Methylosinus trichosporium OB3b: one gene and its partner. The protein of the gene in region 1 binds, or shares a complex with, the protein of each later gene. Links are inferred from orthologs where the notes say so. Each region holds a gene or a part of one and is shown on either strand. Other genes may lie near its edges.

Region 1 (8,667 bases):
CGATTTCGCCCGCGCGCTAAAGGCGAAGCTCGAAGCGACGGGCAGGCTGCGGGTCGTGCTGACGCGCGAGGACGACGTCTTCGTCGCGCTCGACGAGCGCGTGCGGGCGGCGCGCGGCGCGGGCGCCGAGCTGTTTCTCTCGATCCACGCCGATACGCTGGGCGAGACCAGCGTCGAAGGCGCCACCGTCTACACGGTCTCGGCCCGCGCCTCGGATGCGGCCGCCGCCAAGACTGCGGAGAAGGAAAATCTCGCCGACCGCGCCGCAGGCCTCGCCGCCGCGCCGGAGGAGGAGGCGGCCGGCCTCGGCGACATTCTCTATGATCTCGCGCGTCGCGAAACCCGGGCCTACAGTCGCGTCTTCGCCCGCACGCTGATCGCCTATTGGCGGACATTCGGCCATCTGAACAAGAACCCCGACCGCTCGGCCGGCTTCGTGGTGCTCAAGGCCTTCGACACGCCCTCCGCTCTGCTCGAGCTCGGCTATCTGTCGAGCGAGCACGATCTCGCGCGGCTGACCTCGGCCGAATGGCGCGAGCGCGCCGCCGATTCGACCGCGCAGGCGATCGACCGCTATTTCGCCGAGCGCGGCGCGCCCAAGACCGAGCCTGCCCAGGAGGTCGCGGCGAGCGCGCGCCCACAATAAAACATAAAACGCGCCGATAAGCCGCGACGGCGGCCGACTGCGCGGCGATTCGCCGAATGGCTTGCCGCGGCGGCGAAATATGCACTACACGGGACGCCGACGGCGCGGCGCGCGCCAGATGATGTGGCGCCAGTTCCTCGAAGCTCCTCGAAGGATGAACATTCATGCGGCTGTTCGCCCGGTTCCTCGGATTCCTCTTCGCGACCGGCGCCATCGTCTTCCTGATCGGCGTGACCGCAGCGGCGGGAATCGTCTATGTCTTCTCGAAAGACCTGCCGGACACGGCGCAATTGCGCAATTACGAGCCGCCGGTGACGACCCGCGTCCACGCCAATGACGGGTCCATCCTCGCCGAATATTCGCACGAGCGCCGACTGTTCCTGCCGAGCGCCGCCATTCCGCCGCTGGTCAAGCAGGCCTTCATCTCGGCCGAGGACAAGAATTTCTACACGCACAACGGCGTCGACTTCGAAGGCATCGCCCGCGCCGTGTCGATTCTCGCCCAGGGCGGCCGGCACATGCAGGGCGCCTCGACGATCACCCAGCAGGTGGCCAAGAACTTCCTCGTCGGCAATGAGCGCAGCTTCGAGCGCAAGATCCGCGAGGCGTTGATCTCCTTCCGCATCGAGGCGGCCTATCCCAAGGACCGCATCCTCGAGCTCTATCTCAACGAGATCTATCTCGGCCTCGGCAATTACGGGGTCGCGGCGGCGGCGCTCAACTATTTCAACAAGTCCGTCTATGAGCTGACCGTCGCCGAGGCCGCCTATCTCGCGGCGCTGCCCAAGGCGCCGAACAACTACCACCCGTTTCTGCATCGCGAGCGGGCGATCGAGCGACGCAACTATGTGATCGACCGCATGGTCGCCGACGGCGTCATTTCGCAGGCGGAGGCCGACAAGGCGAAGACCGAGCCGCTCGGCGTCAATCCGCGCGTCACCTCGCCCAACACCTATGTCGCCGGCTATTTCGCCGAGGAGGTGCGCCGCGAGCTCATGGAGAAATACGGCGACAAGAAGCTCTATGAGGGCGGCCTCTCGGTGCGCTCGACGCTCGACCCCAAGATGCAGGCCGTCACCCGCAAGGCGCTCGCCGACGGTCTCGTGCGCTTCGACGAGGCGCATGGCTTTCGCGGGGCGATGCGCCACATCGACATCTCCTATGACTGGGGCCTGCCGCTCGCCGAGATTCCGGCGCTCGGCGATGTGAGGCCCTGGCGCCTCGCCGTGGTGCTCGAGACCTATGACGCCTACGCCCGCATCGGCCTGCAGCCGGGCCGCGAGAAATCGGGCGAGGTGGCCAGGGAGCGCGAGACCGGGCAGCTGACGCAGGAGGGCATGCGTTGGGCGGGCAATGTGCGGACGGCGCTCTCGCCCGGCGACGTGATCTATGTCGAGCCATTGGCCGGCAAGGCGGGCCAGTTCCGGCTGCGGCAGATTCCGGACATCTCCGGCGCCATGGTGGCGATGGACCCCTATACGGGCCGCGTCTTCTCCATGGTCGGCGGCTTCTCCTACGACCAGTCGGAATTCAACCGCGCGACGCAGGCGATGCGCCAGCCCGGCTCCTCCTTCAAGCCCTTCGTCTACGCCACGGCGCTCGACAATGGCTACACGCCCTCCTCCTCGATCCTCGACGAGCCGATCACCATCGTGCAGGCCAATGGCGAGAGCTGGACGCCGGAGAATTTCGAGGGCGCGCACGGCACCGGCGCGCATCCGCTGCGCTATGGAGTCGAGCATTCGAAGAATATGATGACCGTGCGTCTCGCCAAGGACGTCGGCATGCCGCTCATCGCCGAATATGCGAAGCGCTTCGGCATCTATGACGACATGCCGCTCTATCTGCCGATGGCGCTCGGCGCCGGCGAGACCACCGTGCTGCGCATGGTGACCGCCTATTCGATGCTGTGCAATGGCGGCCGCCGGGTGAAGGCGACGCTGATCGACCGCATCCAGGACCGCTGGGGCAAGACGATCTATCGCCACGACGAGCGCCAGTGCCTCGGCTGCGACGCGCCCAAATGGGAGAAGCAGAACGAGCCCAAGCTGATCGACAGGCGCGAGCAGGTGCTCGATCCGCTGACCGCCTATCAGATCACCTCGATCATGGAGGGGGTGATCGAGCGCGGCACCGGCCAGTCGATCAAGGCGGTCGGCAAGCATCTCGCCGGCAAGACCGGCACGACCAACGAAGCCAAGGATCTCTGGTTCGTCGGCTTCTCGCCGGACCTCGCCGTCGGCGTCTATATCGGCTACGACCGGCCGCGTCCGGTCGGCGAGGGCAAGAGCGCCCAGGCGGCGACCTATGCCGCGCCGATCTTCCGCGACTTCATGATGGTGGCGCTGAAGGACAAGCCCGACGTGCCCTTCCGCGTGCCGCCGGGCATCAAGCTGATCTCGGTCGACGCGCATTCGGGGCTGCGCAGCAAGGGCCAGGGCTCGATCCTCGAGGCCTTCAAGCCCGGCACCGCGCCGCCCGACTCCTACTCGGCCGCGGGCTCCGACGCCGGCCTGCGCTCCGGCGGCGCGCAGGATGTGGACACGCAGCTCGGTGGGAGCGGGACGGGCGGGCTGTATTGAGCGGAGCGCGAGCGCTATGTTCCGCCGATGACAACAGTGATCGATCCTATTCTGCGCCGGTTTCGCGCCGCGCTCGACGAGGCCTACGGCTCACGTCTCGAGCGCGTCGTGCTGTTCGGATCGCGCGCCAGAGGCGACGCCCGGATGGACTCGGACTATGACGTCGCGGTCTTCCTCGAACAATTCGGCGGCTTGGCGCAAGAGGCGGATCGCCTAGCGGAGATCGAGACCACAATTCTCTATGACACCGGCGCCGTCATCAACGCCCTGCCCTTCGAAGCGGGAGCCTATCGCGAGCGCACCGGACTGATGGGAGAGCTGCGCCGCGAAGGCGTCGATCTATGACGCCGGAGACGTCGGACTATCTCGGAAAGGCGCGCGAGGATTTGGACGACGCCGCGAAGATCGCCAAAATCGGGATCGCGAAGGTCGCAGCCCGTTGCGCCTATTACGCCGCCTTCCACGCCGCCGAGGCCTTCATTTTCGAAAACACCGGCCGCGTCGGGAAAACTCACTCCGGAGTGAGAGCGGAGTTCGCTCGGTTGGCCAAGGCGACGCCGCAAGTCGACCGAGACTTTCCGAAGTTTCTCGCGAAAGCATATATTTACAAGGAAATAAGCGACTATGGCGCTCCGGCGGGCGCCGGCGTCTCCCTGAGCGACGCGATGGACGCAATCACGACGGCCACGCGATTCGTCGACTGCATGGACAAGCTGTTGTCGGCATAGCGCTGACGCAACGGGAGCTACTCCCCCAAATGCCGCAAGGCCGCCGCCGCGGCGAAGGGGCAGAGCGCAAGCGACGCCAGACTGATCGCGCAGAGAATGGCGAAGGGCGCGGCGAAGGGCACGGTTCCGCCGGAGGCCGCCCCGGCCGCCGAGACGCCGAAGATCAGCACCGGGATCGTCAGGGGCAGCACCAGCAGCGCCATCAGCAGGCCGCCGCGGCGCAGCGTCACCGTCGCCGCGGCGCCGATCGCGCCGATGAGAGTCAGCGCCGGCGTGCCGGCGAGCAGCGTCGCCGTCACCGCGGCGAGCGCCGTCTCGTCCTGCTGCAGCATCAGGCCGAGCACAGGCGCGGCGAGCGTCAGCGGCAGGCCGGTCGTCACCCAATGGGCCGCGCATTTGACCAGAACGACGAGCTCGAGCGGCGTCGCCGCCAGCGGGAAGAGATCGAGCGAGCCATCCTCCATATCGGCCTGGAACAGCCGATCGAAACAGAGAAGGCTGGCGAGCAGCGCGGCGATCCACAGCACCGCCGGACCGATGCGCGCCAGCAGATTGGGATCGGGCCCGATAGCGAAGGGGACGATGGTCACCATCACCAGGAAGAACACGACGCCCATGGTCGCCGAGCCGCCGATGCGGCGGGCGACGGAAAGATCGCGCCGGAACAGCGCCAGCAGCGGCGAGCTCATGGCCTCGCCCCCAGCGCCAGCTCGCGCGCCTCGGGCAGGCCGAGCGGCTCATGGGTGGCGGCGACGATCATGCCGCCCGCGGCAAGATGGGCGCGCATCGCCTCGGCGAGCCGCTCGCGCGCGGCGCGGTCGAGCGCGCTGGTCGGCTCGTCGAGCAGCCACAGCGGTCGGTTTGCGACGAGCAGGCGGGCGAGGGCGATGCGCCGCTTCTGTCCGGCCGAGAGAATGGCCACCGGCGCCTCGCCGACATGGGCGAGCCCGACCCGCTCCAGCGCCCGCTCCGGCGCGAGCCCGCCGCCGCCGAGGAAACGCGCCCAGAAATCGAGGTTCTCGCGCGCGGTGAGCGGCGCCTTCAGGCCGTCGGCATGGGCCAGATAATGCAGCAGCCCGGCCGGCTCCTCCTCTTTCGCCCCGGCGATGGCGACGCGGCCGCGCCGGTGCGGCAAAAGTCCGGCGATGGCGCGCAAAAGCGTCGATTTTCCCGCGCCATTGCGGCCGGTGACGAGGAGCGCCTCGCCGCTCGCGAGCGAAAATCCGAGCCCGTCGATGACCGGCCGGCCGCCGCGCTCGACGCAGAGATCCTCGACCTCGAGGCGCAGCGGCTGTGGATCGGAGGGCGGGTCGGCGCTCATGGGGCAACGCAATAGGCCAGATCGCGCCACGATGGAAAGAGCCCCCCTCGAGTCTTCTTTTCAGATGACGCAGACAAGAGCGGCCGGCCTTCCCACCCGATTCGGCGTCACGGACCGGCGCCCGGCCGCGTCCGCGAAGCGGCGCGCATTGCGAGCCAGATCACATGCCGCGCGCCGCCGCCGCGTCCATTGGCGCGCGCTCCGACCTCCTCCACGCCGAAGCCGGCCTTGCGCAGCCGCGCGGAAAACGCCCGATCCGGCGCGCAGGACCACACCGCCAGCACGCCGCCGGGGCGCAGCGCGGCGCGCGCCGCCTGCAAGCCGTCATGGCCATAGAGTCCGTCATTGGCGCCGCGCGTCAGGCCCTCGGGGCCATTGTCGACATCGAGGAGAATGGCGTCATAGCCCCCTCGTCCGGCGCGGATCAGTCGCCCGACATCCTCCACTTCTATGCGAACGCGCGCATCGCCGAGGCTATCGCCGAAAACCTCCGCCATCGGCCCCTGCGCCCAGGCCACGACCGCAGGCGAGAGCTCGGCGACGACGATCCGCGCCTGCGGGCCGAGAGCGCCGAGCGCGGCGCGCAGGGTGAAGCCCATGCCGAGCCCGCCGATGAGCACGCGCGGCTGCGACCGTTCCGCGACTTTCGCGCAGGAGAGCGTGGCCAGAGCCTCCTCCGAGCCGCTGAGGCGGCTGTTCATCAGCTCATTGGCGCCGAGCATGATGGAAAATTCCGCGCCTCGCCGCTTGAGCCGCAATTCTCCCTCGCCGCCGGGCACGGGAGCCGTATCGATGAGGGTCCAGGGGATCAAGAGACGGCTCATTCCTCGGAGGCCAAGCGCTCGCCGCGTGATAGCCCGAGGCGCGCTTCCGCGTCCAGCCGGCAGGAAAGGGGCGAACGCCGGCGCCCGCGCGGAGGAAGGAGAGAGCCTCGGGGCGGCGACGGATCGCTGGCGCAACGAGGCCGAAGAATGCTAAGCCTGCTCACCTGCGCGGGCGCTTTCGAGGAATCGGGCGCCCGCTGATCGTGAGGCGGCCGCTCGTCCTTCCAGCGCGCGGCGACAGAATCGGGACGGCGCATCAAGGTGGCGAAGCACAACAGCCTTTCGGATTACGCATCGAGACGATTTCGTTTCGCCGGCAATGCGCTCCTGCAGTTCCATGATCCCTTCTTCGCGCAGATCGACCGGCTGAGGGCGGAGTTCGAAGCCAAGGGAACGCATTTCGTCAGCTTCGCCAATTATGATTATCTCGGCCTCGCCAATCATCCGAAGATATTGGAGGAGGCCGACCGCGAGCTGCATCGGCTCGGCGTCGGCGCGCTGGCGTCGCGCCTCGTCGGCGGCGAGCGGTCGACTCACAAGCCCTTCGAGGCGGAGATCGCCGAATTTCTCGGCATGGAGAGCGCGCTGACGCTGGTCTCCGGCTATCTCGCCAATGTCACCACCATCTCCTGGCTGCTCGGCAAGCGCGACGCTCTGTTCATCGACGAGCTCGCCCATAACAGCATCGTCGCCGGCTGCGAGGGCTCGCCGGCCGAGACGATCAAGTTCCGCCACAACGACTTCGATCATCTCGATCAGCTGCTGCGCAAGCGGCGCGAGGATTTCCGTCATGCGCTGATCGTCGTCGAGGGCATCTACAGCATGGACGGCGACACTGCCGACTTGCCGCGCCTCGTCGAGATCAAGGAGACGCACGACGCCTGGCTGATGGTGGACGAGGCGCATTCGCTCGGCGTGCTCGGAGAGACCGGGCGCGGCCTCGCCGAATTGCAGGGCGTCGATCCGGGCCGCCTCGATCTCGTCGTCGGCACCATGTCGAAGACGCTCGCCTCCTGCGGGGGCTTCGTCTGCGCGAGGAAGCCCGTCATCGACTGGTTCCGCTACACGCTGCCGGGCTTCGTCTATTCCGTCGGCCTCTCGCCCGTCATCCTCGCCTCGGCGCGCACGGCGCTGCGGCTGATGCAGGAGGAGAATTGGCGCGTCGGCAAGCTCGCGCGCAACGCCGAATTGTTCCGCGATTACGCGCACGCCAACGGGCTGAGCACCGGGCCGGCGATCGGGCGCGGCGTCGTGCCGATTCTGTTCCAGGACAGCGTCGAGACCATGTGGGCCTCGCAGCATCTTCTGGAGAAGGGATTCTACGTGCCGCCGATCGTGCAGATCGGCGTGCCCAAGGACCAGCCGAGGCTGCGCTTCTTCCTCTCCGCCAATCATTCGGAAGAGGAGATTCGCGGCGTCATCGAGGCGCTGCGCGATCTGCCTCCGGTCGCCGCGGAGGCGCATGAATTGGTGAGAAAGGCGATGGCGGGGGCCGGGGATGAGGGATGGGGGAGTAGCGAGTAGGGAGTAATAAGCTGCCCTACTCCCTACTCACTACTCACTACTCCCCCTCCCGCGTCCTTATGCCCGCTTCCGCCCACCGCTCGCGTTCGATAGGTGTTTCCAATGGCCGGCATCGAGATTCTTCCTGTCGATAGCCTCTCGAGGTTCTTGACCTTCTGCAAGCTGCCGCGTCTCCTCTACAAGGGCGAGAAGGGCTTCACGCCCTCGCTCGACGTCGAGCGCTGGACCGTCTACGGCCATAAGCTCAATCCGCATTTCAAGATGGTCGAGGCGCAGGAGTTTCTGGCGCGACGCGGCGGCGCATGGGTCGGCCGCATCTCGGCGCAAATCTACAAGCGGCCGGTCGAGCCGGTCGGCGCCTCGCGCGCGCAATGGGGCTCGCTCGACGCGATCGACGATCTCGAGGTCGTCCGCGCATTGACCGCGGCGGCGGAAAACTGGCTCGGCGCGCGCGGCGCGAGCCGCATCAGCGGCCCGTTCTCGCCGTCGATCAACGCCGAATGCGGCATGCTGGTCGAAGGCTATGACGCGACGCCGATGATCTTCATGCCCTGGCATCCGCCCTATCTCTCCCGCCATGTCGAGGCGCTCGGCTATGAGAAGGCGCGCGATCTCATCTCCTATCGCTACATCACCGCGGAGCAGGATTTCAAAGACCGGCTTCGCATCGCCGAGCGGCGCGAATGGCGCAACCGGCTGAAGGTGAGGCAGCTGAAGCTCGACGAGCTGAAAAAGGGCGAGACGCAGTTGATGGCGGAGCTGTTCAACGACGGCTGGCGCGACAATTGGGGCTTCGTTCCCTTCCTGAAGGAGGAGTTCGACTCTTCGGCCGACGTGCTCAAATACATCATGCCGCCGGAGTTCGGCATCGTCGTCGAGCTCGACGACGTGCCGCAATCCTTCGCCATCACCTTGCCCAATCTGCACGAGATCATTGCCGATTTCGACGGTCGTCTGCTGCCCTTCAATCTGCCGCGCCTGATCTCACGCTTCCGTCGTCACCAGTTCCGCACCGCGCGGCTGGTTTTGCTCGGCACGCGCA
Region 2 (8,635 bases), 1.7 Mb from region 1 along the record:
TCACGGCGTCTCTTGCGCCGGACTTGCGCATTGCACTCAAAACTCGATCCAATCGATGTCCGACGCGTCGCCTGCGTTCTTTTCCGCGGGAGGGAGCGGCGCCGGCGTCGCGACGCTCGCCACGCGCCCGCCGACGACGACGCTTCGCCGTCGTTCGGGTCGTATCGACGCGGGGCCGACGCGGGCGTCGATGCGAAAGCGCGACATCAATTCGATGAGCTCGGTCGTCTCCTCTCCCAGTCGATGATTTACGGCGGTCGTCTGCTCCGCCATCGCCGCATTCTGCTGGGTGAATTGGTCCATCTGGCCGACGGCGGCGTTGACCTCTGTGAGATTGGCGGCCTGCAGGCGGGCGCGATCGGCGATCTCGGCGACGACGTCATTGACCTTGGCGATCTGCTCGACGATCCGCGACAAGGCCGCGCCGGTTTCGCCGACGAGGGTGACGCCGCGCTCGATCTGCGCGTTGGAGGCCGAGATGAGATCCTCGATCTCCTTCGCCGCCTTGGCGCAACGACGCGCGAGATCGCGGATCTCCGCGGCGACGACGGCGAAGCCGCGTCCGGCGTCGCCGGCGCGCGCCGCCTCGACGCCGGCGTTGAGCGCGAGAAGATTGGTCTGAGTCGCGATCGAATCGATGACGCCGATGATCTGTCCGATCTTGCGCGAGGACCGATCGATATCGCCCATGGCCCCGATCGCATGCGAGACGATCACCCCGCTCTTCTCGGCGTCGCGGCTCGCGCCGGCGACGATCTTGCGCGCCTTCTCGGCGTCTTCCGCGGTGCGGCCGACGGTTCCGGTGATGTCGGCTAGCGATGCGGCGGTCTGCTCCAGATTGGCGGCGTGGCGCTCGGCGCGACGGGAGAGATCGTCGGCCGCGGCCACCGTCTCGCGCATGCCGGCGCCGAGCACCTGCGTGCTCTCGGCGACATCGGCGATCGCCTGCGACAATTGCTCGACCGCAGTGTTGAAATCGATCTGCAATCCGCGATAAGTGTATGGCACCGTCTCGGTGAGACGGCAGGTCAGATCTTTCTGCGCGATCTTCGACAGCCCGTCGCCGAGCAATTGCACGATGCGCGACTGCGCCGCGTTGGATTCCGCGATCATGCGCTCATCCGCCACATGATCGACGATGACCAGGCGCAAATTCTCACAGGCCTCGGCGAGCTCGGCGACGACATCCGCGCATGCGCCGATCTCGAGCCTGTGCTCGGTTTCGCCGCGCGCGAGATGCTGGACCGCCTCGGTCACCGCCGCGAGCGGAACGACCACCCGGCGCCACGTGCAGATCGAGGCGATTAGGCTCAGCGTGATGATCGCGGCCGCCAGCGCGAGGAGAAGGATTTGCCCATAGCCGCGCCAGGGCCCGAAAGCTCGAGCGTCGACCGCGAGGCTCCAGCCGACGACGGCCTGCAGCGCCGCGAAAGTCGCGATCGCGAAAAAAAGAATAGCCGAACGGGTTCGCAGGCTCGTCGGGAAAATCGAGGCGACGTCAGTCACTGTCGCGGCTCCGGGAAGCTCGAGCAAATGTTCGCGGCCTAGCCGCGATGGTGAGCAAGGGACGAGGATGCGCGTCGCCGCGTCGAGCCCCTCGGTCGAAGCTCGCTGGGAGAGATGGAATACGTCCGGATCGACCGGCGCAGCGAAAAGGCCTCATGCCGTCGGGACACACGTCCTGATTTCGCCGTGCGACATCAATGGCGCGCCCAGCGTTAAGGGCGAGTAAATCCGGCGCGGGACATGGGACCGGCGACCTCTCAAGCCGCCTCCCCGTCGGCCGCTATGGCGGCGGCGACGACTCTGTCGCGCCCGGCGGCTTTCGCCTGATAGAGCGCCTCGTCCGCGCGCGCGAGCGCGGCCTCTATGGCGGCTTCTCCGGCGAGCACAGCGGAGACGCCGATGCTGACCGTCAACCGCAGCGCCGACCCGGCCGAGGGCGTGCGGATCTGCATCGCCCCCTCGCGCAGCCGATGGCCGACCGCGACCGCGCCCTGCTCATCCGTCTCCGGCAGCAGCGCGACGAACTCCTCGCCGCCATAGCGTGCGACGAGATCCTCGGCCCGCAACATGCGCGCGCAGAGACCGGCGAATTCGGCGAGCACGGCGTCGCCGACCGCATGGCCATGCTCGTCGTTCACGCGCTTGAAGTGATCGAGATCGACCATCAGCACCGACAGTGGACGCCGATAGCGGGCCGCACGGCGAATTTCCGCGTCGGCGCGCGCAAAAAAATGCGAGCGATTGGCGACCCCCGTCAGCGCGTCGGTCGTCGCCAGCCGGTGCAGCCGCGCCTCCACCGCCTTGCGCTCGGAAATGTCGACGCCGCAGATCACCACGCCCGAGACGCCGCCGTCCTCGATCGGCGCGGCGGAGATCAGAAGATCGCGCCTCACCCCGTCCGGCGCGCCGACGCTCGCCTCGAAGCCGCTCACCCGCCGCTCCGTCTCCAGCAGACGCCGAAACTGCGCCCGATCGGCCGTCTCCATGTGAAGATCGGAGAGGTTCATGCGCTCGAGCACGGCCTCGCCCCCGAAACAGTCGAGAGCCGCCTGATTGGCGCGCAGCACGCGGCCGTCCGCGAGATCGCCGACGATCAGCGGCGCCGGAAGCGCGGCGAACACCGCCTCCAGCATCTTCTGACTGTCGGCGAGGCGGCTGCGCGCGAGCCGCTCCGAGCCAATCGCCGACCATTCCATGCGGCGCAGGCGATTCGAATTGGTCACCACCAGCATCAGGGCCGAGTTCAGCATGATCATCGCCAGAGCCATGCCGAGCGCCGTCTCCGATCCGCCGGGAAGCGTGTAGCCGAGCAGCATCACGGCGCTGCAGCCGACGCCGCCCATCGCGGTCCACACAAAGGCCGTCGGCACGACGAGATAATAGATCGACGGCAGCATGATCACGACGAACAGCGCAATATCGCTGCGCGAGGTGACGAGCGCTCCCACGCCGAGCGCGGTCAAGGCCTGCCAGCAGATGAGCCAGCGCTCGAGCGTCTCGAACCGAACGCAACGACGCGAGCCGAAATACGCGACGATCGCGACGAGGATGACGGCGCAGCGCGCGGGAACGGCCACATAAAAATGCGGCGTGCCGAAAAAGCGCCAGTCGCTGGCGAGAAACAGCGTGTTCAGCGCGATGGAGAGCAGAAACAGCAGACGCGCCTGGCGCGCCATCTCGGGAAAGCGCTCGTCCCGGAATGCGCGTTCGACGGCGGGGTCGCCGAATTCTCCCGAGAAAGCCGTGAGCCGAGCGGGTATGAACATCCTGAACACATGGCTGTAAATCGCCGAGCGCTCTACTGCTCAAAGCCGAGCTGCGCCGGCAGTCGACGTCGAAACAAGTGACGCCGGGACCATGACGAGGGTCAGCGAGCCGCTTTTTCGATCTCGGGCATGAGTGTGGCCTCCATCGCCTGCCGCGTCAATGGCCCGACGAACTTAAAGGCGATGGTTCCGTCGCCGCGGACCACGAAAGTCTCGGGCACGCCATAGACGCCGAAATCGATCGCCACGCGCCCGGCGAGATCGACGCCGATCGCGCCATAGGGGTTGCCGACATCCTCGAGAAAGCGGCGCGAGTTGGAAGGATCGTCCTTATAGGCGAGGCCGGCGAGCGCGACGCCCGCCTGAGCGAGCCGCGCGTCCCCGGCGAGCGCCATCAGCTGCGCATGCTCCTCGCGACAAGGCGCGCACCAGGAGGCGAAGACATTGACGACGCTCACGCGCCCCTTGCGCAGATCCTCGCCGGAAAGGCCGCCGACGCCGGGAAAGCCCGCCAGCGCCGGCAGAGCGAAGGCCGGCGCCTGCTTGCCGATGAGCGCCGAGGGCAGGCGCGACGCGTCGCCGGCGAAGAGACGGAAAAAGAACAGCACCGCGAGCAGCAGAAAGACGGCGAGCGGCAGGAACAGCGCGAGGCCGCGCCGCGGCGCCGGCCCGGAGCCGGATAGATCGACGCTCATCCCGCCACGTCCTCCTCATGCGCGCCGTCGCGCTCGAGACGGGCCAGCGTCGCGGCGAGGCGTCGATGATCGAGCCAGATGCGCAGAGCGACGACGAGCACAGTCGCCGCCGTCACCGCATAAGCGATGACGACATAGCCCCAATGATCCTCGCTCATCGCGCCGGCTCCAGCGCGTCTGCAGGCGCGCGCTCATCCGCGGCGACCGCCTGTGCGGTGAGCCGCGCCACGCGCCGGCGCAGGATCTCGTTGCGAATGGCCGTCAGATGCAGAAGCAGGAACAATGTCGTCGCGCCGAGCGCCATGATCAGCAGCGGCCACAACATGGCGGCGGCGATGGTCGGCCCGCCGGCGCGCAGCACCGAGGCCGGCTGATGCAGCGTATTCCACCAGTCGACCGAATATTTGATGATCGGAATATCGACGAATCCGACCAGCGTCATGATCGCCGCGATGCGCGCGCCGCGCGGAGAATCCTCCATCGTCTGGCGCAGAGCGATGAGGCCGAGATAGAGCAGGAACAGCACCAGCATCGAGGTGAGGCGTGCGTCCCACACCCAATAGGTCCCCCACATCGGCTTGCCCCACAGCGATCCCGTCACCAGGCAGATGAAGGCGAAGGCCGCGCCGAGCGGCGCCGCGGTCTTCTGCGCGGCGTCGGCCAGCGGATGGCGCCAGACGAGAACGCCGAGCGAGGCCGAGGTCATCACCGCATAGGCGAACATTGCGAGCCAGGCCGCCGGCACATGGATATACATGATGCGGACGGTCTCGCCCTGCTGGTAATCGGGCGGCGCGACGAAGAAGGCGAGATAGAGTCCGGCGCCGAGCAGAATCGAGCTCACGCCGCCGAGCCAGGGAAGCACGGCGCGCGTCAGCCGCAGGAAGACGGCTGGATTTGCGAGAGAGGTCAGCCAATTCATAGCGGGACGCGGCCGGGCGGCGGAGAATGCGCGCCGCGGCCCGCCGAGGCCGCGGCGCGTGCGAATCAATTCGCGGCTTTGGGCTTGGCCGGCTCCGCCGCGCTCTGCGGCTTGAAGCGGCCGTGCAGAATATCCATGGCGGCGATCAGCTGCTTGTCCTTCAGCGGATCCGGCGGGACATAGGCCTGGGAGCCGGTCTTCTCGTCGTCGCCATTCTTCAGATGGCCCTTGAGCGAGGCCTCGCCCTTGGTGTCGTCCTTGCCCTTCAGCTCGTCCGGCACATCCTGCAGAATGCTGATGTCCGGCTCGATGCCCTTGGCCTGGATCGAGCGGCCGGCGGGCGTGTAATAGCGCGCGGTGGTGAGACGCAGCGCGCCATTGCTGCCGCCGAGCGGGATGATCGTCTGCACCGAGCCCTTGCCGAACGAGCGCGTGCCGAGGATGGTTGCGCGCTTATGGTCCTGCAGCGCGCCGGCGACGATCTCCGACGCCGAGGCGGAGCCGCCATTGATCAGCACGATCACCGGCTTGCCCTTGGAGATGTCGCTCGAGGCGCGGGCGTTGTAGCGCTGCGTCTCGTCGGCGGTGCGGCCGCGCGTCGAGACGATCTCGCCATGGTCGATGAAGCTGTTGACCACCTGGATCGACTGGTCGAGCAGGCCGCCCGGATTGTTGCGCAGATCGACGATGAAGCCCTTGAGCTTGTCGCCGGGCATGTCGTGCTGGAACTTCTGCATCGCCGTGCGCAGCCCGTCCGACGTCTCCTCGTTGAACTGGGAGATGCGGATATAGCCGACGTCCTCGCCTTCCTTGTGCGAGCGCACCGATTTGATGTGGATCTCGGCGCGCACCAGCTTCACCTCGACCTTGTCGCGATCCTTGCCGCGCAACAGGGTGAGCTTGACCGGCGTGTTGATCTGGCCGCGCATCTTGTCGACGGCCTGATTGAGCGTGAGGCCCTGCACATTCTCGTCGTCGATGGCGAAAATGAGATCGCCGGACATCACGCCGGCGCGCGAGGCGGGCGTGTCGTCGATCGGCGACACCACCTTCACGAGGCCGTCCTCCTGGGTGACCTCTATGCCGAGGCCGCCGAACTTCCCCTCGGTCTGCGTCCGCATGTCCTTGAAGCCCTTGGCGTCGAGGTAGCTCGAATGCGGATCGAGCGAGGTGAGCATGCCGTTGATCGCCGATTCGACGAGCTTCTGCTCGTCCGGCTTCTCGACATAATCGGCGCGGACCTTGTCGAACACATCGCCGAACAGGCTCAGGTTCTTATAGGTGTCGGCGGCCGCGGCGAGCGCCGTCGACCCCAGAGCCATGCGCGCCTGTTGCCCCAGAGTGGCGAATCCCGCTCCGATGACGATACCCGTTATGATCAATGAGGCTCTGCGCATCATCCGCCAACCTTCTGAATCTCCGGCTTCGCCCACCATGGGCCCGGATCGATGGACGCTCCGTCCTTGCGAAACTCGACATAGAGAATGGGCTGTTTCGCGCCGATAGCAATGGCCGCCGCCGTCCTCACGGCGCCTCCGCCCATATTCGCCACCGGCTCGCCCGCCAGCACGAACTGACCTACAGTTACGGAAATCTTGTCCATCCCGGCCAGGGTGACATAATAGCCGCCGCCGGCGCTGATGATCAAGAGTTGCCCATAGCTCCGATAGGGACCGGCGAAAATCACCCAGCCGTCGCAGGGCGAGGCGACCACGGCCTGGTCCCGCACAGCCAGGGACACGCCCTTCTCGGTTCCGCCGGCGCCGTCCGCCGCGCCGAAGCGTTTCACCACCGCCCCCGCCGCCGGCAATGGCAGCCGGCCCTTCAGATCGGCGAAGCCGACCGCCGGCGCGAGCCGCGCCACATCCTTGAACGGCGCCGCCAGCGCCTTGGCGCGGCTCTCCCTGGAGGCGGCGGCCTCGGCCGCCTCGCGCGCGGCGTCCGCCTGCCGAACCGCCTCGGCGGCGCGCCGCGCCGCGTCGACCTCGCCTTCCATGCGGGCGATCAGCTCCTTGAGGCTCGTCGCCTTGGCCGCCAGCGATTTTGCCCGCTCGGCTTCGAAATCCAGCGCGCTCTGCGCCAGCATCAGCGCCTTCTGCCGCGCCTCGACCAGAGCCGCGAGCCGCACGCGCTGCTCTTTCAGCGCGGCGACCTCCACGGCGAGGCTCGCCTTCTCGGTCTCGACGCGCGCGCGTAAGGCGACGAGCTCGCCGAGATCGGTCTTCAGCGTGTCGATCTCGCCGCGCATCTGCGGCAGCACCGAGCCGAGCAGCATCGCCGCGCGAATGCCCTCGAGAATATCCTCGGGCCGCGCCAGCAGCGCCGGCGGCGGGCGGCGATCCATCCGTTGCAGGACGAGCAGCACCTCGCCGATCAGCTCGCGCCGTCCGGCCAGCGACTTGACCAGCGCCTCCTCCTTGCGCTGCGACGATTCGAGCCGGCCGGCGACCTCGTCGGCGCGCTTCTCCAGCTCCTCGATCTTGCCGGCGGCGTCGATCAGCGCCTCTGCGAGACGGGCGCGATCGGCGCGCAGCGATTGGATTTCGGTCTCGATCTTGCGCCGCTGCTCGGCCGAGACGCCGAGATTGTCCTCGACGCCGCGCAGCTCCATGCGCCGGCCGGAGAGCTCGGATGGCTCCTCCTGCTTGTCCGTGTCGGCGACCGCGGCGGTTTGCGGCGCGAGCGGGGTCGCGGCGACGGAGCCGCGCAAATGCTCGGCGCCGGCGGGGCTCGCCATATGGACGAGCATGAGGACGGCGGCGACGCCGTCCGCCCGATAAGCCATCCCCCGCGCGTGGAACCGCATCGACGCCTATCGCCCTTCGACCGTCGCAAGGGCGACATAATGGCGCGCGATTGCGAACAAAGCCTAACCCGTCTTATTCATGAAGGCGCTGTTGGAAGGGTGGCGAGCGTAGCATAGATCACTGAAACGGCGTAGGATTTGGTTGTTGACACCAACCCTTTCCCGCTGCACCGGCCTGCCACGCCCGCCATGACAGACGATACGTTCCCCGCCTTCTCGTTTCCAGCCGTCCAGGGCAAGAAAATCACAGCCGCTTTCGACGGCGGCCGCATCTCCTCGGACGGCGGCGTCATGCTGCTCGCCATGGCGGAGCGCCGGCTCGGCGTCGCCGAACGGCTGGCGCGCTGCTTTCCCGATCGCCGCGATCCTGCGCGCATCACCCACACGCTCGCCGATATGATCCGCGCCCGCATCTTCGCGATCGGCTGCGGCTATGAGGACGCCGACGATCTCGATTTTCTGCGCTCCGATCCGGCGTTCAAGCTCGCCTGCGGGCGCCTGCCCGACACGGGCCGCGATCTCGCTTCGCAGCCGACGCTGTCGCGGCTCGAGAACGCGCCGGCCCTGCGCGACGTGATCCGCCTGACCTATGCGCTCGTCGACCAATGGATGGCCTCCTACGAGAAGCCGCCATCTTCGGTCACACTCGACATCGACGACACCTGCGACATCGCGCATGGCCATCAGCAATTGTCGTTGTTCAACGCCCATTATGACGAGCGCTGCTTTCTGCCGATCCATGTCTATGACACCGAGCAGAGCCGTCCCGTCGTTATGATCCTGCGCCCGGGCAAGACGCCGTCCGGCGTCGAGGTGAGAGCGCATCTGCGCCGGCTCGTGCGGCATATCCGCAAGTCTTGGCCGACGACGGGCATCCTGTTTCGCGGCGACGGGCATTATGCGCGGCCCGAGGCGATGGCCTGGTGCGAGGATCACGGCG

The links.
Region 2: the proteins of ccmB (region 1) and CQW49_RS19640 are in contact, whole or in part, in a solved structure (PDB 8CE8), measured with the Escherichia coli proteins. The link is inferred for Methylosinus trichosporium OB3b from one-to-one orthologs.

The regions. Positions count from the first base shown.
Region 1 is NZ_CP023737.1:2,450,222-2,458,888, forward strand. What follows is about bases 2,810-5,804. They hold ccmB (heme exporter protein CcmB), read right to left. Parts: upstream 4,646-5,804; coding sequence 3,974-4,645; downstream 2,810-3,973. Other genes in these bases: CQW49_RS11815 (penicillin-binding protein 1A), read left to right, coding at 2,810-3,228; CQW49_RS11820 (nucleotidyltransferase domain-containing protein), read left to right, coding at 3,256-3,573; CQW49_RS11825 (HEPN domain-containing protein), read left to right, coding at 3,570-3,956; ccmA (heme ABC exporter ATP-binding protein CcmA), read right to left, coding at 4,642-5,277; CQW49_RS11840 (spermidine synthase), read right to left, coding at 5,385-5,804. Outside these bases: CQW49_RS11810 (N-acetylmuramoyl-L-alanine amidase), read left to right, coding at 1-646; more of CQW49_RS11815, read left to right, coding at 811-2,809; more of CQW49_RS11840, read right to left, coding at 5,805-6,089; CQW49_RS11845 (aminotransferase class I/II-fold pyridoxal phosphate-dependent enzyme), read left to right, coding at 6,363-7,625; CQW49_RS11850 (hypothetical protein), read left to right, coding at 7,773-8,667. UniProt on the Escherichia coli protein: Required for the export of heme to the periplasm for the biogenesis of c-type cytochromes.
Region 2 is NZ_CP023737.1:4,152,327-4,160,961, reverse strand. The notes cover bases 3,006-5,968. They hold CQW49_RS19640 (heme ABC transporter permease), read right to left. Parts: upstream 4,890-5,968; coding sequence 4,122-4,889; downstream 3,006-4,121. Other genes in these bases: CQW49_RS19635 (S41 family peptidase), read right to left, coding at 4,955-5,968; ccmD (heme exporter protein CcmD), read right to left, coding at 3,964-4,125; CQW49_RS19650 (DsbE family thiol:disulfide interchange protein), read right to left, coding at 3,374-3,967; CQW49_RS19655 (GGDEF domain-containing protein), read right to left, coding at 3,006-3,182. Outside these bases: CQW49_RS19660 (methyl-accepting chemotaxis protein), read right to left, coding at 37-1,506; more of CQW49_RS19655, read right to left, coding at 1,764-3,005; more of CQW49_RS19635, read right to left, coding at 5,969-6,289; CQW49_RS19630 (murein hydrolase activator EnvC family protein), read right to left, coding at 6,286-7,674; CQW49_RS19625 (IS1380 family transposase), read left to right, coding at 7,885-8,635. UniProt on the Escherichia coli protein: Required for the export of heme to the periplasm for the biogenesis of c-type cytochromes.